One region of the Pseudoalteromonas sp. ECSMB14103 genome, then DNA from elsewhere that is predicted to be linked to it. Evidence: predicted binding sites of a transcription regulator. Region 1 holds the regulator's gene; each other region holds the start of a gene.
The links. Region 1 encodes sigma-54, which starts transcription at its own class of promoters, with help from an activator protein. Its sites were predicted from a motif close to GTTGGCACGNNNNTNGNNT; they were not measured.
Positions count from the first base shown of each region.

Region 2: a site for sigma-54 is predicted at 2,898-2,916, ahead of RF53_RS19310 (DUF1328 family protein). Genes of this name have one in related genera too.
Region 3: a site for sigma-54 is predicted at 3,796-3,814, ahead of RF53_RS12610 (ferritin-like domain-containing protein). Genes of this name have one in related genera too.
Region 4: a site for sigma-54 is predicted at 2,308-2,326, ahead of RF53_RS07690 (NarK family nitrate/nitrite MFS transporter). Genes of this name have one in related genera too.

Region 1 covers NZ_JWGY01000001.1:246,088-251,752, reverse strand. Annotated here, with positions in the region: gene lptA (lipopolysaccharide transport periplasmic protein LptA) at 1-382, shown strand, start outside; gene lptB (LPS export ABC transporter ATP-binding protein) at 379-1,104, shown strand; gene RF53_RS01100 (RNA polymerase factor sigma-54) at 1,174-2,673, shown strand; gene hpf (ribosome hibernation promoting factor) at 2,700-2,987, shown strand; gene ptsN (PTS IIA-like nitrogen regulatory protein PtsN) at 2,992-3,444, shown strand; gene rapZ (RNase adapter RapZ) at 3,464-4,309, shown strand; gene RF53_RS01080 (HPr family phosphocarrier protein) at 4,353-4,625, shown strand; gene mgtE (magnesium transporter) at 4,734-5,665, shown strand, end outside.
Region 2 covers NZ_JWGY01000011.1:20,474-26,138, forward strand. Annotated here, with positions in the region: gene RF53_RS15650 (sodium ion-translocating decarboxylase subunit beta) at 1-391, opposite strand, end outside; gene oadA (sodium-extruding oxaloacetate decarboxylase subunit alpha) at 405-2,186, opposite strand; gene RF53_RS15660 (OadG family protein) at 2,198-2,443, opposite strand; gene RF53_RS19310 (DUF1328 family protein) at 2,956-3,129, shown strand; gene RF53_RS15670 (hypothetical protein) at 3,181-3,372, shown strand; gene RF53_RS15675 (YcxB family protein) at 3,503-3,970, shown strand; gene csrA (carbon storage regulator CsrA) at 4,022-4,213, opposite strand; gene RF53_RS15685 (aspartate kinase) at 4,305-5,522, opposite strand; gene alaS (alanine--tRNA ligase) at 5,529-5,665, opposite strand, start outside.
Region 3 covers NZ_JWGY01000007.1:105,259-110,923, reverse strand. Annotated here, with positions in the region: gene RF53_RS12620 (TonB-dependent receptor plug domain-containing protein) at 1-2,574, shown strand, start outside; gene RF53_RS12615 (ExbD/TolR family protein) at 2,663-3,058, opposite strand; gene RF53_RS12610 (ferritin-like domain-containing protein) at 3,311-3,754, opposite strand; gene RF53_RS12605 (LysR family transcriptional regulator) at 3,930-4,868, opposite strand; gene aceK (bifunctional isocitrate dehydrogenase kinase/phosphatase) at 4,885-5,665, opposite strand, start outside.
Region 4 covers NZ_JWGY01000002.1:575,503-581,167, forward strand. Annotated here, with positions in the region: gene RF53_RS07685 (bifunctional protein-serine/threonine kinase/phosphatase) at 1-731, opposite strand, end outside; gene RF53_RS07690 (NarK family nitrate/nitrite MFS transporter) at 741-2,210, opposite strand; gene RF53_RS07695 (HesA/MoeB/ThiF family protein) at 2,499-3,254, shown strand; gene RF53_RS07700 (ATP-binding cassette domain-containing protein) at 3,268-4,296, opposite strand; gene modB (molybdate ABC transporter permease subunit) at 4,298-4,975, opposite strand; gene modA (molybdate ABC transporter substrate-binding protein) at 4,962-5,665, opposite strand, start outside.

The sequences.
Region 1 (5,665 bases):
CGAAAAAAATGTTGAAATTATTCATGGCGACAGAAAAATTACCGCAGACCGCCTTGAGGTTCACAAGCGCGATGAGCTAGGCGACAACAAGCAATTGTTAATAGCTACAGGTAAGCCTGCTTATTTTGAAGAAAAACAAGCCGACGGCACAATAATGCGCGCCAGCGCTAATGAAGTTAGATACGATGTTTCAACGCGTTTTTTAACATTAATTGGAGATGCAGAGATATCTCAAGCTGGGCAAAAAATGAATGCTAAAAGCATTACCTACGATATAGAACAGCAGCTTATTAGCGCCGAAAAAGATGAAAGCTCAACTGACCGTGTACACACTATCTTAGTGCCTGTGGAGCCTAAAAAAAATGACAAAGGCCAACCATGAGTACATTAAAAGCAGAGCTACTAGCCAAAAGCTACAAAGGCCGTGAAGTTGTAAAAAATGTGGGCTTAGAAGTTAAAGCTGGCAGTATTGTAGGCTTGCTTGGGCCAAACGGCGCAGGTAAAACAACAACCTTTTACATGATTGTAGGCTTAGTCCCTAGCGACAAAGGCAAAATATCTATCGATGATAACGATATTACGCTTTTACCTATGCACAGTCGTGCTAGATTAGGCATAGGCTACTTACCACAAGAGTCGTCTATATTCAGAAAATTAACAGTGTATCAAAACTTAATGGCTATTTTAGAAACTCGAAAGGAGCTCACTAAACAAGCCAGAGAAGATACATTGAATAATCTATTAGATGAATTTAGCATTCAACACATTCGCGATAGCAAAGGTATGGCATTATCGGGCGGAGAACGTCGCCGAGTAGAGATTGCACGTGCTTTAGCCGCAGATCCAAAGTTTATTTTGCTAGACGAACCATTTGCCGGTGTTGACCCTATCTCAGTATTAGATATTAAAAAAATTATTGAACACCTGAAAAACCGTGGGATTGGCGTATTAATAACAGACCACAATGTAAGAGAAACCCTTGATGTTTGCGAAAAAGCCTACATTGTTTCTCATGGGGAACTGATTGCTTCTGGTACCCCTGAACACGTATTAAATGATAAAACTGTACGCGATGTATATTTAGGCGAGCAATTTAGGCTGTAACATTTACGCCTTATTTATAAGCATCTGCTAGTATTAACTATAACAACTTAAAAGGATTGTTAGAGATACATGAGGCAATCACTACAGCTGCGCATGGGCCAGCAACTTACAATGACACCTCAGTTGCAACAAGCTATTCGCTTGCTGCAATTAAGCACATTGGATCTTCAGCAAGAAATACAAGAAGCGCTCGACAGCAACCCATTACTTGAGGTTGAGGAGCAAGACTATGCCGATGATCTTGCGGGCAAAAATGAGCAAAAAGCAGATAACGATGAAGTTACAGTAACCGTATCTGCAGATGAAGCCCCTAGCGAGTATGAACAAGACAGTGGTGAAGCGCTTGCTAAAGATACTGTAAGTGACGACATGGCAATGGACGTTAGCTGGGATGAGTACATGAGTGCAGCCCCTGCATCATCTTCAGGACCAATGCCTGAAGATGAGTCTATATATCAGGGCGCATCAACTGAAACGCTTCACGAATACTTAATGTGGCAATTACAATTAACGCCATTTAGCCCTACAGATGAAGCCATTGCTATTGCTATTGTAGAAGCGGTGGATGATTCAGGCATACTGACACTCAGTTGCGAAGAGATTTTAGAGAGCTTTAATCAAGATAACGATGATGACGTTGAGGTTGAACTTGACGAAATAGAAGCGGTATTAAAGCGCATTCAGCTATTTGACCCAGTGGGTATTGCGGCACGTAGCTTACAAGAGTGTTTGTGTATTCAGTTAAATCAATTTGATAAAGGCACGCCTTTTATTGATGAAACAAAAATGATTTTAACCGAGCACATTGATTTGTTAGCTGCTCGTGACTACCGTACATTAATGAAAAAAACGAAGCTCAAAGAAGATGAGCTTAAAGAAGTAATGACACTTATTCATACGCTCAACCCTAAGCCTGCAGACACAATAGTACGAGAAGAGTCTGAGTATGTAATACCTGATGTGTCAGTTAAAAAAATTAAAGGCCGCTGGATTGTAGAGTTAAACCCAGACAGCATGCCAAAAATTCGTGTAAACAGCCAATATGCAGCGATGTCGCGTACAGTTAAATCAAGCGGCGACAGTCAATTTATTCGCTCACATTTACAAGAAGCTAAATGGTTTATAAAAAGCTTAGAAAGTAGAAATGATACACTTTTAAAAGTAACTAACTGTATTGTTAAACAACAACAGGGCTTTTTTGAACACGGCCCAGAAGCCATGAAACCGATGGTTTTAAATGATGTTGCCGAAATGGTAGAAATGCACGAATCAACAATTTCGCGCGTAACTACGCAAAAGTATATGCACACACCGCGTGGAATATTTGAGCTTAAATACTTTTTCTCAAGCCACGTAAGTACCGAAAATGGTGGAGAATGTTCATCTACGGCAATACGTGCACTTATTAAAAAATTAATCGCAGCAGAAAACTCAGCAAAACCATTGAGTGATAGCAAAATTGCGGATATATTGGCTGAGCAAGGAATTAAAGTAGCGAGACGTACAATCGCAAAATATCGCGAATCTCTGGCTATTCCACCGTCAAATCAGCGAAAGAGCCTGATCTAAGACGCTAAACAAAGAGGGTAATGCTTATGCAACTAAATTTAACTGGTCGTCATGTAGAACTAACTGATTCATTAAGAGACTATATAAATACCAAATTTGCGAAGCTAGAAAGGCACTCTGATCATATTAATAATGTTCATGTCATTCTTGATATAGAAAAACTAAATCAAAAAGCAGAAGCAACTATTCATGTAAGTGGTGCTGAATTATTCGCATCCACTGAACATCAAGATATGTATGCAGCTATTGATTCATTGATTGACAAGCTTGACCGTCAAGTAATTAAACACAAAGAGAAGCTTGCTCGACACTAATATGATGAAATTAAGTTCACTTATATGCCAGGACTGCAGTAAAGCTGCGGTCCTTTTTAATAGTAAAAAAAGAATTTTAGAGTTTATTAGCGAGCTGGCTCACGATAAATTTCCGTATTTATCTCAACAGGATATTTTGGGCGCTTTATTAACCCGCGAAAAGCTAGGCAGCACAGGGATAGGCAGAGGTATTGCTATTCCACATGGCCGAATGAGCGGCGCACAAGAACCTTTAGCATTGGTGTTAGTAAGTGAAACACCGATTAATTTTGATGCTATAGACAACCGCCCTGTTGATATTTTTGTTGCACTCATCGTACCTGAAGGCGATAACCAACAGCATTTAAAGACGCTAGCAACGATAGCTGATAAACTAAAAAATAAAGAATTTTGTAAGCAGCTTCGCTGTGCTAAATCGGATGCTGAGTTGTATCAAATTATTGTTGACCAATCGTAACAAATTTAAAGGGTGATTAATGGAGTTGATTATCATAAGTGGCCGTTCTGGTTCTGGTAAGTCGGTTGCTTTGCGCGTTGTTGAAGATCTAGGTTATTATTGCGTAGATAACATTCCAGTAAATTTATTACCTTCTTTAATTAGAAGCGTTTCTGATAACTACGATAAAATTGCCGTTAGTATAGATGTGCGAAATTTACCAAAAGAGCAAGATGAATTTAATCACATCATCGAATACTTACCGGGTTTTACAAAACCAACGCTGTTCTACTTAGACAGTGAAGATCAAACCCTTATTAAGCGCTTTTCTGAAACCAGACGCTTACACCCTTTATCAATAGATTCACTTCCGCTTGATTTAGCCATAAAAAAAGAAAAAGAACTTCTCGATGTGCTAATTACGCGCGCCGATTACATGATCGATACCAGTGAGCTAAGCGTTCATCAACTTGCTGAATCAATTCGCGAAAAAATATTAGGTAAAAAAGATAAGCAGCTGATTGTTACATTTGAATCATTTGGTTTTAAACATGGCATTCCTAAAGAGGCAGATTACGTATTTGATGCACGTTTTTTACCTAACCCGCACTGGGAGCCTGAACTAAAACCACTCAATGGCCTAGACCAACCAGTAAAAGATTATTTGGCTAGCCACAGCATAGTTCAAAAATTTACATGGCAAATACAAACCTTTGTACAAACATGGCTACCACACCTAGAGCGAAATAACAGAAGCTATTTAACTATTGCGATTGGCTGTACTGGCGGGCAACATCGCTCTGTATATTTAGCGCAAACAATTGGCGAAAGCTTTGCAGTTACGCATCCCAATGTAAAAATACGTCACAGAGAACAAGAAAAGTAATTTTACAAAACTAATAACCTGTTCAGCTTTGATAGAGTAATGTATGCGTATAGAAGACACTTTTTTAATACAAAATAAATTAGGACTGCATGCCAGAGCCGCGACTGTATTAGCCCAACTCGCTGTAAAATTTGATGCTTCAATCACCTTGTTTCAAGATGATAAAGAAGCTGCTGGTGACAGTGTATTAGCACTGATGCTACTTGAAAGTAGCCAAGGTAAAGAAGTTAAAGTGGTATGTGAAGGGCCTGATGCAGAGCAAGCTTTAAATGCAATTGGAGAACTTATTTCGCAACGATTTAACGAACAAGAGTAACGTTAATTTTTAACATTTAAATAAAATAACTATAATCAAAATAACTGGCTGCTAGGTCGTACTCCCCCACCCATTAGGTAACAGTTACAGTATAAATAAAGGACGCCAATGCCCGAAGCTTTTGAACAAGACTACCCACTACAACAACTAAAACAAGTGACCAAGTCACTTAATAGTGGTCAGTTTGTTCAAGTTAGGCGCATGCTCGCAAAAACAGCGCCATGTGATACTGCGTTATTATTAGAATCATCTCCACACAAAATTCGTCGCTTGCTATGGCAGTTAGTTGATCCTGATGTTCAAGGTGATGTACTCGAAGAATTATCAGAAGACGTGCGCCTGGGTATTATTGCCCAAATGGAGCCTGAGCACATTGCTGCTGCCACTGAAGACATGGGTCACGATGACCTAGGTGAAGTATTACGTAGTTTGCCTGACACCGTTTACCAAGACGTTGTTAGCGCCATGGACACCCAAGATAGAGAACGCGCAACACAAGCGCTATCTTATCAAGAGCGTTCTGCAGGTGCACTCATGAACACCGATACGGTAACTATTCGCCCGGATGTGACCATTGATGTCGTACTACGTTATATTCGACTTCGCGGAGAGTTACCTGAAGGCACTGATGACCTGTATGTGGTTGATAAACATAACTGCTTTATTGGTGCTTTATCGCTGAGTACATTGCTAACTAATCCACCAGAAAAAATTGTTCGCGATTTAATGGATGAAGAATGTGAGTCAATTCCAATTTCAATGGATGAAAGTGAAGTCGCACAACTGTTTGAGCGCCATAATTGGATCTCGGCCCCAGTTGTTGATGACAACGATCAGCTACTTGGTCGTGTCACGATCGATGATATTGTTGACGTAATTCGTGAAGACGCCGAACATAGTTTACTGAGTTTGGCGGGCCTTGATGATGAAGAAGATACCTTTGCCCCTGTCTTAAAAAGCTCTAAAAAACGCTCAGTATGGTTAGGAGTTAACTTATTAACTGCGCTTGCGGCCGCCTTTGTAGCCAGTTTTTTTGAAAG
Region 2 (5,665 bases), on a different contig from region 1:
AACCCGGAATAAAGTTAAGTAGAATTGCGCCAAATAAGGTCGCAAAAATACCAAACTGAGCCGCAGCTCCCAGCAATAACATACGAGGGTTTGCTATTAACGCACTAAAGTCAGTTAGTGCACCAACCCCCATAAATATTAATAGTGGAAAAATACCGGTATCTATACCCACATAGTAAACTGAGTACAAAAGCCCACCAGGGTCTGATAGTCCAGCAACCGGAATATTAGTTAATATCGCGCCAAAGCCAATTGGTAATAAAAGCAGTGGCTCAAAGTTTTTAGATATCGCTAAAAACAATAACAAACAGCCTACTGCAATCATTATCAAACCAGGAAACGTAAAGTTAGCAAGGCCAGTAGCCTGCCAAAGGTTTAAAAGACCTTCCATTTACATTTACTCCTTAAGCCAACGCAATAATTGCGTCGCCCGTGGTCACTGAGTCACCCTCAGACACAAGCACTTCAGCAATGGTACCAGTATGCATTGCGCGAACTTCAGTCTCCATTTTCATGGCTTCCATAATCACAACAACATCACCTTCGTTTACAACTTGGCCGGCTTTTACTTTTATTTTAAAAATATTACCTGCTAAAGGTGCATTTAACGTTTCACCCGAAGCCACTGAAGCAGACTGAGGTAAGTGCTCAGAATCTTTTAACGTTACCTCTTTAAGCTCACCGCCTTGCGCTACGACAACGTCGTAAACCTTACCGTCTACCTTAACGCTATATTGCTCAGCCTTAACACTGTTACCTTTGGCTGACACCTTAGCTGGTGACTTACTTGAATTATCTTCTACGCTAGGGACTGGTTCAAACGCATCTGGGTTGTTACGGTTTTTGATAAACTTCAAACCAACCTGCGGGAACAGTGCATAAGTAAGTACGTCGTCAATTTTATCATCAGCGAGTGTTAAACCTTGTTCTTGCGCTTCTTTTAATAGCTCAGCTTCAAGCGTTTCAAGTTCAGGCGCAATATTGTCAGCTGGGCGACACGTAATAACGTCGCTACCATCAAGTACTCGCTCTTGTAGCTCTTTATTCATTGGAGCTGGAGTTAAACCGTACTCACCTTTTAATACACCTGCAGTTTCTTTTGTGATTGTTTTGTAACGCTCACCGGTTAATACGTTAAGTACTGCCTGCGTACCTACAATTTGCGACGTTGGCGTAACAAGTGGAATAAAGCCTAAATCTTCGCGTACACGCGGTATTTCAAGTAACACTTCGTTAAGCTTATCGGCTGCACCTTGCTCTTTAAGCTGGTTTTCCATGTTAGTTAACATGCCACCAGGTACTTGAGCCAATAAGATTCGTCCATCAACCCCTTTAAGGCTACCTTCGAATGCAGCGTATTTTTTACGTACATCTCTAAAGTAAGCAGCAATTTCTTCAAGTTGGTTTAAATCGAGTTCGGTATCGCGTGCGGTACCTTCAACAATCGCTACAATTGTTTCTGTTGCTGAGTGACCGTAAGTCATACTCATAGAAGAAATAGCGGTATCAAGCATATCAATACCGGCATCAATAGCTTTTTGATATGTAGCGGTGCTTAAACCTGTTGTAGCATGGCACTGCATAGCGATTGGAATAGACACCGTTTCTTTAAGCGCTTTTATAAGCTCTTCTGCATCGTACGGTTTTAATAAACCCGCCATATCTTTAATACAAATTGAATGACAGCCAAGCTCTTCTAGTTGCTTAGCTAAAGTTAACCACATATCAAGTGTATGAACAGGGCTTACCGTGTACGAAATAGTACCTTGAGCATGAGCACCTACTTTTACAGCCGCTTTAATCGCAGTTTCTAAGTTACGCACATCATTCATTGCATCAAAAATACGGAACACGTCAACGCCATTTTTATGTGCGCGCTCTACAAACTTTTCAACTACATCATCAGCATAATGGCGGTAACCTAATAAGTTTTGACCGCGTAATAGCATTTGCTGTTTAGTGTTTGGCATCGCTTTTTTTAGCGCACGAATACGTTCCCATGGATCTTCACCTAAATAGCGAATACACGAATCAAATGTTGCCCCGCCCCACGACTCAATTGACCAATAACCTGCATCATCTAGTTTGCTGGCAATCGGTAGCATGTCGTCTAAACGCATACGAGTGGCAAGTAATGACTGATGAGCGTCACGTAGAACCAATTCTGTTAATTTTAATTTAGCCATGTGTGAGCTCCTTATTTGTTATTTGATTTGTACTGAGCAATGGCAGCACTAATAGCAGCGATGTGCTCATTTGGCACACCTTGAGATTTAAATGATGGTGACTTAACTGGAGCCGCAACGTCAGCAGGGCTAAAACGCGCCACCAAGTTAGACATAATTGTAACTGCACCAATTAATATTGAAAGAAAGACAAACACCCCAACCATTCCTGTTAGCATTAAGCTACCAGCAGTTGCAAGTACAGCACCTATATCCATTCTTCTCCCCTTGAAACCCATATCGAAAAATAAAAAATCGATTTAGTTAAATATTTATTCACTAGATAATAACAAAACAAATACCTTTGTCTAGCCATTGTAAATTGGTAAAACCAATTAAAATAAAAATAACATATAACCAAATTTATTAACCACAGTAAAAACCCTTACTCATCAACACCCCATAATACACAGAAAAAATACTCACTATATCTATAAGCTATAGGTAAAGTTTAAACAAAGCCTATTTTTGCGTACTCTACTAAACCTACTGTGAGTCATAAAATGTAGAGAAAATAAAATTTGTTAATTGGTCTTACCAAACATAGCTTTCCGGTGGCGATATATTTTTGTGTGTGAATAAGTTACACAACCCAACGTAAAAGTTACCAATCAAGCAAACTCAAAAACACAGAGAAAACACGTAAGCAACTGATATTAAACAAAAATACATCATGGCACGCAACTAGCATTAACTATTGTGTACAAATTTGATAACCAAGGAGAAAACAATGTTACGCTGGACAATCACATTTTTAGTTATTGCTTTAATCGCTGCAGTGTTAGGTTTTGGTGGCATCGCGGGTGCCGCAGCTGGTATAGCAAAAATTATATTCTTTATTTTTATAGTACTTTTAGTTATTTCGTTAGTTTCAGGTGCGCTGCGTGGTAAATCGCCCAGGTAGGCATATACTCAACTAACACTACAATTTTATTTATTTACAAGGAATTACACTATGAACTCTACAACTTTAAAAGCAGCACTAATTGGTCTTTTCGCAAGTTTTTTCATCATGGGTTGCCAAGATAACAACGCAGAAGAAGCCGGTGAACGTATTGATGAAGTAGTAACAGATGTACAAAACTCTGTTGAAGATACGTGTGAAGAAGTAAAAGAAGGCGTAAACGCTGAAGAAACTAACTGTTAATAGTTAGTATATTAAAAAAACGGCCACCTGGCCGTTTTTTTGTGCCCGAAATAAATGCACGCATTATAAAGCTGCTCATTTATAAGCGAACTTGCTAAAATATATAAAACGATTTTTAAAGCAAGGCACTATGTCATTTTCAACTACCTACACACTTGATAAACCCTACTTTTATGAATGCTTTGACGAGTCACTTCCTTACAGTAAACGCGCGCAACCTAAGTATTTTTTACTGGTACTATTAGTTTCGCTTGGTTTATTTAGCATTTACGGTTTAGCTGATCATTATTTAGGAACATTTTTGATCATGGTTGCTGTACTCGAATGCGTTGCTTTTTATTATCGCAGGCCATGGTGGGTAACCAGACAAATGTTTAGCAGAGCATCAGGCTCTGAGGTTACACTCACTTTTGATGATGAAGGCATTAAATCGGCAAACCATTACAAAAGCTACCAGCTCGCTTGGCAAGACATCACTGAAGTAATCGAAACACCACAGGGCTTATTGATAAAAAATAAAAACAACATGCAATATATCTCTAAGCAAATACTCACAGATGAAATGCTCGACTTTATAAACAAAAAAGCCACTCAATGAGTGGCTTTTTGGCTTAGCTAAATAAATTATTTAGTTAAGTATACGTGTTGATTAAGCATTGCCCGGATTAGGGTTAGACTTTTCAGCTTGTATACGCATGTAAATCTCTTCACGATGCACTGAAACGTCTTTTGGTGCATTTACACCAATTCGAACTTGATTTCCTTTAACTCCTAAAACGGTCACTGTTACTTCGTCACCGATCATAAGGGTTTCACCTACTCTACGAGTTAGTATTAGCATTCTCTTGCTCCCATGTTCCAATAAAAATTATAAGATTCCGCTTATCCATATTAATGAAAAATAGACTAAAAAGTAAGTAAAAACTCACTATCTATCTACTTTCCGTTAAAAATACTTTATGTAATGCACGAACAGCCAGTTCGAGGTACTTTTCATCTATTAAAACTGAAATTTTAATCTCTGATGTAGACACTAAAACTACATTAATATTTTCATTTGCTAAGGCATCAAAAAATAAACTAGCAACACCCCAGTGCGATTTCATTCCCATACCAACAGCAGATACTTTTGCAATGGTTGTTAGCCCGATTATATTTTCAGCACCTAAAGACACCTTTTGCTCGGTTAGTAACTCAAGTGCTTGCGGGTAGTCGTTCGAGTGCACAGTAAAAGCATAGTCTATTTTTTCAAAGATATGATTAACTTGATTAATCATATCTATTTCGATGCCGTTATCAGCAAAAAGTTTCAATATTTTTACAAGATTTTGAGTGCCGCTTTGCACACCCTGTACCTTAATTAAGCACTCATCAGCATTAAATGCAATACCCGAAACAACTTTACTTGGCATATCGTCTTCCTCAAACGTAATCAATGTTCCTTCATCGGGGTTAAAGCTCGAAAGCACCCTTAATGGAACATTGTGTTTACCTGCCGCCTCAACAGAACGAATATGCAATACTTTAGCACCTAAGCTTGCTAACTCTAGCATTTCAGCAAAGGTCACTTGGCTCATTCTTCGTGCGTTAGGTTCAACCCGAGGATCTGTAGTATATACGCCGTCAACATCAGTATAGATCTGACATTCATCAGCTTTTATAGCCGCAGCTATTTCTACAGCCGACGTATCAGTACCGCCTCTGCCAAGGGTTGTTATATTGCCTTCAACATCACGCCCCTGAAATCCGGCAATAATAGCAATACGGTTATGCTCAAGTTCATGCTTTAAACGTGTAGCTGCAATGTCTGTAATGCGGGCTTTACCGAACATATTATCGGTTTGAATATTAACTTGATCAGCTAATAGGCTAACGGCTGAATGGCCGCGTTTGATAATAGCCATAGCCAATAACGAAACCGATACTTGCTCGCCGGTACTAATTAGTACGTCGAGCTCGCGGTTACTAGGACGGGAATCTATTTGTTTGGCAAGATTAATTAAGCGGTTGGTTTCTCCCGACATAGCCGAGAGCACTACAACCACTTGATGACCTTGTTGCCTAGTTTTAACAACAAGGTCGGCGACCGCTTCTATTCGCTCTATTGAGCCAACCGACGTGCCGCCATACTTCTGTACAATTAACGCCACTTAGGCTTAAGTACGCTCAGTTAACCAAGCAGTAACGCTATCAAGTGCAGCAGCAAGGTTTTGTGGCTCAGAACCACCTGCTTGTGCCATGTCAGGGCGACCACCACCTTTACCGCCTACTTGAGAAGCCATGTGGTTTACAA
Region 3 (5,665 bases), on a different contig from region 1:
AACATGATGAAGCTTTCAGCAGTCAGTGCAGCAGTATTACCGGCATTACTGGCGGTAAATTCTCAAGGTGTAAATGCAGCAGAAGACGTTGCTCAAGACAAAATCGAAAAAATTGCAATTGTCGGTAGCCGTGTAGCAGGGCGTTCGGTTGAAGATTTACCCGTTCCGGTCGATATTTTAAGTGCTGAAGCACTTGAAAATACAGGACAAACTGAAGTGGGCCGTATGCTACAAGCTATTGCGCCTTCATTTAACTTTTCAAGTTCATCTATTAGCGACGGTACCGATGCATTAAGACCTGCAACATTACGTGGTTTAGGTCCCGATCAAACATTGGTGTTGATCAACGGTAAACGTCGTCATCAAGCTAGTATTATCCATATTAATACCTCGGTTGGTCGTGGTACTGCCGGTACCGATATGAATGCTATACCGGCATCTGCTATTAAGCGTATTGAAGTACTTCGCGACGGTGCGGCTGCTCAATATGGGTCTGATGCAATTGCTGGTGTTATCAACATTGTATTAAAAGATGGTAGTGAAGGTGGCAAAGCAGCCATTAACTATGGTGAATACTCTGAAGGTGACGGCGAAACAGTTAACGTTGACTTCAACAAAGGGTTTGCACTGGGTGACAATGGTTACTTAAACACAACGATTAACTACCGTGACCGTGCGCCAACTAATCGTGCAGGTTTGCATGGTTCATGTCAGTTTTACGGCTGTGAAGAACTTAGCGATGGTACTTTGTTAGCCGGCGATCCGCGTGAATTAACAGCTGATCGTAACACATTTAGAATCGGTGACGCTGATTCACAACAGTTTGGCTTAACGGTAAATACTGGCTACGAGTTAGGCGATGGCGAATTATATGGTTTTATTACGTATTCAACACGTGATAACGAATCAGCCGCATTTTTCCGTCATAATGCTAATGCGGGTGGTAACCCAGTATTGCAAGATGGCGACGCAACAATCCCACTTGGTTTCTTACCAAAAATAAACACCACCATTGATGATATTTCTTACAACTTTGGTTACAAAACAGAGTTTGATAACGATTCAAGCCTTGATTTATCGTACACGTACGGTGAAAACAGCATCGACTACACAACAAGCGATACAATTAATGCGTCATACGCTAACTTTTTGCGTTACGAACAAGGTTTAAGCGCTGCAGATATTCGTACTACTATCCCGCGCGAAGCATACGCATATGGTATGGAACTATCGCTGCAAACAATTAATTTAGATTTCACTAAAAACTTTGATGACTACTCACTTGCGATGGGTGCAGAGATGCGTACTGATGAGTATCGTATTTTAGCCGGTAATGAGTATGCATATCGTGATTACGATACAAATAATGGCGTAAGTATTTACAGCGGTTTAAGCGGCGGTGTTGGCAGCGAAAATGCTTCTGGTGGCACGCAAGGCTTTGGTGGTTCGTCACCTGCATCTTCAGTAGATGAGTCACGCGATGTAATTTCGTTTTACTTAGACGCTGAAGCATATGTTATTGAAGACGTTATTTTATCTGGCGCACTTCGTTACGATAACTACAAAGGCTTTGGTGATACGGTTAACTTTAAGTTAGCAGGTAACTGGGCAATTACAGACGATATTTCATTACGTGGCGCATTAAGCTCAGGCTTTAGAGCACCTTCTATGCAACAGCTTTACTTTAACAACATTAGTACACAGTTTGTTGTAGGTCCAAATGGCACATTAGTAGCCGAAGAAGTGGGCACATTTAGAAACGATTCAACACTGGCGCAAAGTTTAGGTATTCCAAAACTTAAAGAAGAAAAGTCTCAAAACCGTAGTTTAGGTATTGTTTATAACGTTACAGACAGCATTAACGTAACAGTAGATTACTACTCAATCGATATTGATGACCGAATTGTTATTAGTAACCGTTTAGGTAAAGGGCTGTCTACTAGTTTAGACGCAGCGCTTGTTAGCTCTGGTGCAGGTGCTGGTCAGTTTTTCTTAAACGGCGCAGACACTGAAACCAGCGGTATAGATTTTGTTGCAACATATAACACTGAAGGATTTGGCGGCACACTTGATTTTACCCTTGCTGCAAACTTTACAGAGACTGAAGTTGTTTCGTTATTTACACCTTCTGGCTCAGGTCTTGAAACTGTGCCGGTAGAAAGTGTGTTTTCAGATCAAGAAATTTCGATTATTGAAGAGTGGCAACCAGAAGATCGTATTAACCTAAGTGCGCTTTACCAAAACGAAGATTGGACCGTTAATCTGTCGCTTAATCGCTTTGGTGAATACACAGTTGAAGACGGTGGTCGTCAAACTTACGGTGCCGAAATATTAACAGACGTAAAAGTTAATTACTTCATTAACGAAAACCTATCTGTGAATGTAGGCGCTAATAATTTGTTTGATGTATACCCAGACAAAAATGAAATTGGCAACTCTCGTACAGGCACAATTGTAGATGCTAACGGCAATACCGTTGTAAGTAGTAACGGTGTGTTTGAATACTCTCGTCGTTCAGCACCTTTTGGCTTTAACGGCGCGTACTACTATGTAGGCGCAGAGTACCGTTTTTAATAAATAACTCTCCCTTTCGTTATTTAACTCAAAGGGCCGCAAGGCCCTTTTTTTGGGTTTATATTTAAGACTAATTAGCTAACAGGTTTTAGTCAGAAACCAAGCTAATAGCGTAGTTGTCGTACTCTTTAATGCTGTTCATCACAGTCATCAGTGTGTTGTGCTTGCTGTTTTCATCTGCTTTTATAAGCACAGAGCTTATTTTATATTTAGCTGCAAACATGGCTAAGTTGTTCGACACTTGCTCCAAGTCAATTAACCTCCCTGAAAAGTAAACGCCGTTATTTGCATCAATACTGAAAACCGCATTTTTACTTTGTTTTTCAATACTTGGTTTGTCTAATGGGCGATTTAATTCAATGGCGACGGGTTTAACAAATGAGGTAGTAACAATAAAAAATATGAGCAGTATGAACACAATATCAAGCATTGGGGTCATGTCTACGTCGGCGTTATTTTGCAGTTTAGCTGTTTTATTTTTCATATTGGACCTTACTATTTTAATTAAAGCTGCGGCGCCACAGCGAGGTTTTTAGGATCCTATTAACAAAACTAGCACAGCTGAAAAATAATACAGTTAAATAAATATTCTAATAACATTAAATATTTGTATGAATTATGTTCTAACATGTAACTTAAACAGGTTAAATGATTTTAAAGCAATAAAAAACCCAGCCTATCGCTGGGTTTGTATGGGGAATAATTTACTGAATAGCTAAAATACAATTCAGGTTATTTAGCTTTTTTGCATACGGCTCATTTCAGCATGACAGCTTTGCATTGTAAGAAGTGTTGCAGCAAGCGCGGCTTCACAATCTGCGGGTTGTGGCTTATCCATCGCTTCTTTAATTTCTGCTAGTGTTTTGTCTTCAACTTCTTCCAGCTCGCTTACATACGTGCTGTCGTTGTTTGAGCCAAATGTAGTAAGAAGTGCGGTGTATGCTCTGCGCGCTTCTACAGCAAATGAAGAGCCTTCCTCTCGCTCACCTTGCTCGTTAATAGCATAGGGTTGCAGGCGTTCAACGCTGACTCTGCGTGCGTCAATCATGCGCTGGAATAATGCTCCGATAGCAGGGTCTTTTATATTTTCTTGTGCTTTTTGGTAAAAATCGATACCGCTGTTCATTACTTGAATGATGTCTGAAATATGATTAGCGTCTGTTCCTTGAAGGGTGTTCATAATGACCTCTTTAATGTTATGAATGAAACTTATCATAACTAAAGCAAGGGCCATTCCATTTTAAAAAGGTAATTTAAGTTGCTGATATTTATATTTATATTTTGCTTATTAAAAATGGCTAGGCGAAAATACAATATTACGCCTAGCAAATCTTACAAATAACCGTGTAATAAGTTTATTTTAGCTCATCAGCGACTTCAGCTACTTTTTGGCGAAGCCAAATATGGCTTGCATCCCTGTGTAGCAGTGGGCTCCAGATCATATCTAACTCAAAAGGAGGAATAGGAAATGGTGGCTCTAAAATTTTAAGGCCGGCATCGTCTAAATAAATATTTGCGGCCTTTGATGGCAAAGTGGCCACTAAATTTTGCTCTTTTGCCAAGTGAATGGCTACATGGTAATTACGTGTAAATGTGGCAATATTTCGGTGTTTCCCAAAGTGAGCAAGTGCTTCATCAACCCAACCTAGCTTTTGCACATCTTTAGGGTCCATACCAACACCCACACCAAACCCCGTTTTACTCACCCATATATGGCGCGCTTTAAGATAGCTATCAAGGCTGAAGTTTTCAATAATTGGGTTGTCTGCTTTTACAAGGCAGCAAAAGCTGTCTTTCCATATACGTTTGTGGTGAAACGATTGTGGCAGATTTTCAAAGCGGTTGATTGCCATATCTACTTTACCATTTTCAACATCATGAAAGGTCACGTCACTTGGCGTAAGTATATCTAACGTTGTATCTGGGGCTTCTTCGTGCAGTTTGCTCAGTAGTTTTGGTGCAAGTGTGCTTGCTGCATAGTCACTGGCCATTATCCTAAATACACGTTTACTTTGGCTGGCTTCAAACTCTCTATTTGGTGCGAGTGTTTCTTCAAGTGTCATAAGTATGCCACGAATGACTGGCTGTAACTCTATGGCACGCTCTGTTGGTACCATACCATCGCTGGTTCGAACTAAAATAGGATCATTAAAAAGGTTTCGAAGGCGCTTTAGGCCGTTACTCATGGCCGGTTGAGTAATGCTAAGTTGATTTGCTGCGCGTGTAACGTTGCACTCTCGAAGTAGCGTATCGAGGTATACAAGTAAATTTAAATCTATTTTGCTTATATTCATGTGTGTGTCCTTGCGCTTACCAGTGATGGATAAAACGCTGTGCTGTCGGGTACGGGTAAATATGATTTATTAGGCCATTTTTTATATTTTGTTGGGCCTGCTTCCAAAAGTTAACATCAATCAGTTCAGGGTGTGTGCTTATTAAAAACTGTTTGTATGTTGGATTGGGTGTTACAAATGTGCAAAGTTGCTCCGGAAAAACGTCTTGCGGGGCAACAGAGTAAGTTTGTTCATCCATTAAGTAATCATCGTAACTTTTCGCTTTAGGTAAAGCTCTAAAGTTCATGTCTGTTAAATATTGTACTTCGTCGTAATCATAAAAAATAATGCGCTTATGTTTACTTACGCCAAAGTTTTTCAATAGCATATCACCAGGAAAAATATTAACCGCTATCATTTCTTTTAATGCTTGGCCGTATTCCTCTATTGCATCTGCAGCGCTTTCGTCGTCAGCATTTTCCAAAAATAAGTTTAGTGGCGTCATACGGCGCTCAATATACAAATGTTTTATGATCAGCCAATCACCTTCAATGACCATCGACGAGCCAATCGTTTTGTGCAGTTGCTCAAGTAAATTACTATCAAAGCGCGCCAAAGGGAATACGACGTTTGAATATTCTATTGTATCGGCCATTCTCCCAACTCGGTCATGGCTTTTTACGAGTTGATACCTTTTCAAAACTGTATCGCGGCCAAATGGTTTACTCTCACCAAATTTGTCTTTAATGACTTTAAATACATAACCAAAAGAAGGCAGGGTAAACACCATCATCACCATACCTGGAGTACCTGGTGCA
Region 4 (5,665 bases), on a different contig from region 1:
TTCACTTTTACAAGTAGGCAGCTTACGTTATCGTCACTGCCTCTTGCTATGGCAAGCTCTGTGACTGCTTTTGCTGCGTGCTCTAAATTAGTATGCTCATCAATTAGCTTTTGTATATCACTGTATGGCAACACATCGTGTACACCATCGCAGGTAAGTATATAAATATCATCAGCTTTAAGTTCAACTTCGTATACATCAATTTCTTGATGAAGCTGCGCGCCTAAAGCTCGCGTTAGGGTATCGTTTACTTTATGGTCGCGTGTTATCGCCTCCATACTTTTTGCACGTAACCGCGTAATTCGGGTATCTCCTAAATGAAAAATATAACCCGTGGCCGATTTTAAAATAAGCGCTGTAAACGTGGTCATCCAATCTGCTTGGCGCTGGCCAAGGTGATTGTAGTTAACCGATTGCGAGTAAAGCCACTGATTTAAACTGGCCAATACCTTAGATACCGACTTTTTAACGGCCCAACTTGGTGGTGTATTTAAATACTCATTTATAAAGTGCGTTACCGATAACTGTGACGCTTGTTTAGCATTTTTTGCTGATGAACACCCATCGGCCAAGCAGGCAATAACCCCTTTTGACTCTTTTTCTTGCGCTTGAGTATTAAGAGCAGCAAACGCATCTTGGTTTTCGGTTTTTATACCTTTGCTACTGTGCCCACCAAACTCAACGTTAAGTTCGTTGGTAAGTGCGCTGGCTTTTTGGGTTTCATCAAACATATGTATGCCTTAAGTCACAGAAATAAGTTCAACGGTGCCATCTTCGTTTACTTCTGTGATGTGGCCATCGGGTTCTTTCATGAAAAATAATGCACCTAAGCCTAATAATGCGCTTGCCGCAATAATCATAAAGAATGTTTGGTAATCAACTAATGAGAGCGCCGTTAAATATACAACAGCCCCTACATTGCCGTAAGCTCCCGTCATACCTGCAATTTGACCCGTTAAACGGCGTTTAATAAGTGGTACAGCGGCAAATACAGCGCCTTCCCCTGCTTGCACAAAAAACGAACACGCCATGGCAGCAGCAACTGCAAGCCAAAGCGGCCAGCTAGCGTCAACTAAGCCCATAACAAAATAACCTACAGCTAAGCCTGTGGTAAGTACAATAAGTGTTTTACGACGACCCATTCTATCTGAGATCCAACCACCACCGGGGCGAGAAGCTAAATTCATAAACGCATACGCTGATGCAAGCAAACCTGCGTATACCATATCAAGGCCAAACACCTCACTGAAAAATAATGGCAACATAGATACAACAGCAAGCTCTGAGCCAAACGTTGTAAAATAAAGAATATTTAAAACTGCAACTTGTTTAAATTCGTAACGGTGTGATTCAGGAACAGGTTGCTTAAAAATATGGCCGTTTATGTCGTACGTTTTATAAACTTCGTAAAGATAAAGCAGCACCAAAAATACATATGTACCAATAACAAAACTTTCAGAAAGTAAATTTGCACCAGTAGGAGAAAGCTTCCAAGTAAGTAGTGCTAAAGCACCGTACATAGGTAGCTTCATTATAAGAAGTAATACAAAGTCGCCTTTGCTGGTTACTTCCATTGCTCCTACTTTTTTTGGTTTAAAGTAAGTGCCACCTTTTGGCGTGTCAGTTACGCTGATGTACCAAATAACACCAAAAATGACACTTAATACACCGGTTAGGCCTATCGCATAACGCCAGCCATCGTCACCGCCAAACATAAGCGCTAATACAGGTAATAGCATTGCAGCAGCTGCCGAACCAAAGTTACCCCAGCCACCGTAAATACCTTCTGCTGTACCCAACTCGTTTGCCGGGAACCACTCGCTCACCATACGAATGCCCACAACAAAACCCGCACCAATAAAGCCAAGTGCAAAACGCGCGATAGCGGCTTGCTCAAACGTGGTGGCCATCGCAAACATAAAACATGGGATGCTACATAAAATCAGTAATGATGCATAAACGATGCGAGGCCCAAATTTATCAGTTAACATGCCCACAACCACGCGAGCAGGAATGGTTAGTGCCACATTTAAAATAAGCAGCGTTTTTACTTGTGCCATAGTAATACCTAGCGAACCCGCTATAGCGCCTAATAATGGCGCATGGTTAAACCAGACAAAAAATGAGATAAAAAACACCATCCAGCTTAAATGCAGTATTTTCATTTTTCCGCTAAACGATATGAGATTAAACCCAGTACTCGGTTGCATGTTATTTTTCCTTAGTTACGTTTGTAGTTATTTATAGCGGCTACTACTTTATTATTAATTAAACCGCTGAATTTGTTAATTTCACGTTAACCATGCTGAGCAATTAGTGAGCCAACAATTTATTTCATTAAAAATCATTAACTTATGTTTTTTCTAATTCGTTATAATTTTCATTTGCACTGTTAAGGTAATCAATGTGAGCACTAACAGTGCAATTACTTTTAACCCTGTTCTTGCCCACATATTCTAAAAATTGCTATTGTGTATAAAAATAATGAGAAGCCGCTAATGACTAAACCAGCCCTGACTTACCAACAACAACTTCGCTACTCGCGCCACATAATGCTTCCTAAATTAGATATAGAGGGGCAAGAAAAAATATGGCAATCTCATGCGCTTATAGTAGGTTTAGGTGGTTTGGGCTGCCCGGTTGCTCAGTACTTAGCTGCCTCCGGTGTGGGTACGTTAACGCTTGTAGATAACGACGTGGTTGATGCTACTAACTTGCAAAGGCAGGTGCTTTATAAACAAACAGATGTGGGAAGCTTAAAAACACACGCCGCCAAAGCGCAGCTAACTAGCTTAAATGATGAAATAGATATACATACAATCGATGTATTTTTAGACGAAAAGTCAAAGCTTGACGAGCTATTAAAAAATGTTGATATAGTCATTGATTGCTCTGATAACTTAACTACACGTAATGTATTAAACACAGCCTGTTATAAAACAAAAATCCCATTAGTATCGGGCGCTGCAATTAGAATGGAAGGCCAAGTTGCCTGTTTTACAATGCAAGAAAATAGCCACTGTTATGAGTGTTTATCGCAGTTTATGTCTGATCAAACACAAAGCTGCTCAGAATCAGGCGTGCTATCGCCCATTGTAGGATTAATTGGCAGTATTCAGGCCACTGAAGCGTTAAAAATGCTTGCTGGATTACCAAGCGGGTTGAGCGAACATTTACTGCTGGTTGATGGTTTAAGTATGGAGTTTAGTCGCTTTAAAATCACAAAAAACAGTCATTGTGCTACGTGCAGCTAAAACCCACTTTACACTACTCTAGATTATGAATAGTCGCATAAAGTGTATCGCCTACTTTGTAGTTATTTTGATCCCACACTCTTGGTGAAAGTAAGCAGTACAAGCTTTGTCCGTCTACATCTAGCTTAAGTTGCCATGTTTTATCTATAAGTTCTGCACTGTGCAGCGTACATATTAAAACATTGCTGTTATTTGTGCTTAATGGCGTTTCTGCACTTACCGATATTTGCTCACACTCTAATATAAGTTTATTACCTTGCTCTACAGCGCTGGGTAATGCAAATAGCTGCTGCTCGCTTTTGTGTAGTTTAAGCAAATACACACCGTATTTTTCATCAAATGTAATGATTTGAAAGTTAATTAAGCTCAGCGGTGCTTGTTTATTATTAGCGTAAATAGCTTTAGCCACCTGCGCACTCGGGCCATGGTTAATTACTTTACCGTTATTGAGCTGCACCAGGGTATCGCAACAAAATAATAGTTCTTTTAACGAGTGGCTCACTATAATAAATTTAATAGTAAACGTTGCCGCCAATTCACTTAATGTTGAGAGTGTTTTAAAGCGCAGCGGCCAATCAAGTGCGCTAAATGGCTCATCTAAAATAATTAATTTTTGACCTGCCAACAACGTTCGTGCAAACACCACCCGTTGGCGCTCCCCACCAGACAAGCTTTGAACGTTGCGTTTAAGTAAGGGGTGTAACTCAAGTGCATCAATAACTTTTTGTTCAGTTAAGTCAGTTTGCCTATTAAAACAATGCTTTTGTGTAAACGCTAAATTACCTGCCACATCCAAATGCGGAAATAATGGGCAGGACTGAACTTGCAACGTAACACCGCGTTGTTCAGTTGGTAAATGATGTACCGATTTATCATTTATATAAACACTCTGCTCACCTTCAAGGCCACTAATACAACGTAGCAAGGTGGACTTACCCGAGCCCGATGGGCCAAATATTCCCGCAATAGTAAAAGATTCAAGATGAAGGTTTATGTCTAAATCAAAGTTGTTTAGCGATTTATAAAGGGCTAACTTAATCATACTATTGCTTAACCCCCACTATGCTTTTATTAAATTTAAATAACAGCACTAAACACGCAAATGAAATAGCGAGTAAAATAAGCGAAAGCTGATGCGCCGCTGCATAGTTTAACGACTCTACATGGTCGTACAAAGCAATAGAAACAACCTGTGTTTCTCCTTGTATATTGCCACCAATCATCAGCACTAAGCCAAACTCCCCGAGTGTATGCGCAAACCCCAGTGCAAATGCACTACCAATACTAGGTTTTAACAACGGCAATATTAAGTAAAAAAAACGCTTAAAGTGGCTCAAACCCAAGGCAATTGCAGCCTCGTTATAGGTGTGGTTAATCTGCTTAAACCCTGCCACTAAGGGTTGCATTACAAACGGCAAAGAATAAAAAAGCGAACCAATAACAACACCCTGAAAACTAAACGCAAGTTGGGTACCTGTTAGCCAAAACCAAAATTGCCCAACAGCATGTGTGGGTGAAAATAAAACCAGCAGATAAAAACCAAGCAAGGTCGGTGGCAATACTAACGGCATTGCAATAAGCGCTTCTAAAAACGGTTTAAATTTACCTTTGTACCCCGCTAGTTTGTATGCAACAGGAATACAAAAAACAAGCAGCAACACAGCCGTTATAAAAGCTAACTTTACCGTCAGCCACAGTGCTGTTAAATCACTTTGAAGCATTGCTATCCTTTGTTCTATATCCTAATTCAACAAGCTTAAGTTGAGTGCTGTTGGTCATTAAAAAGTCCATAAGCTTTTGAGCGGTTGCCAGTTTTTTACTCGATTTAATAATAACCCCCTGTTGAATAATTTCGGGATACTCGCTAGGCGGTATTAACTTGTACGACAAATACTGTGGGTCCTGGCTATTATTAAACGCCATTTTTAATGTAGAGACAGCCACGACCCCTACAGATGCATTCCCACTTTGAACAAACTGAAAAGCTTGCGTAATATTATTACCATACACATAATTTATTGGCTTTTTAAAATTGGCATTCGCGTAAAACTCAGACGCCTGCCCATAAGGTGAAAAACGCGGATTAGCTATCGCCACTTTATTATTTACTTTATTAGCATTGGGCTGCCACACAGCAAGTTCACCAAGTGCATAGGTAATTAAGCTACTGTGACTAGCAAACCCTTCTTTTATTAAAGCTTGCGGGCGTACATCGTCAGCCGATAAAAACACATCAAACGGCGCTCCATGTACAATTTGAGAATATAAAACACCGCTAGAAGCCGCTGATATTTTTACTTGTATACCCGGTATTGGGGAGTCTTGCAGTAAAGTTTGTAACACGGTTTTAAAATTACTTGCCACCGCAACATGTATTGTTTCTTTTGCGTTTAACGAGCTTGAAAACACGC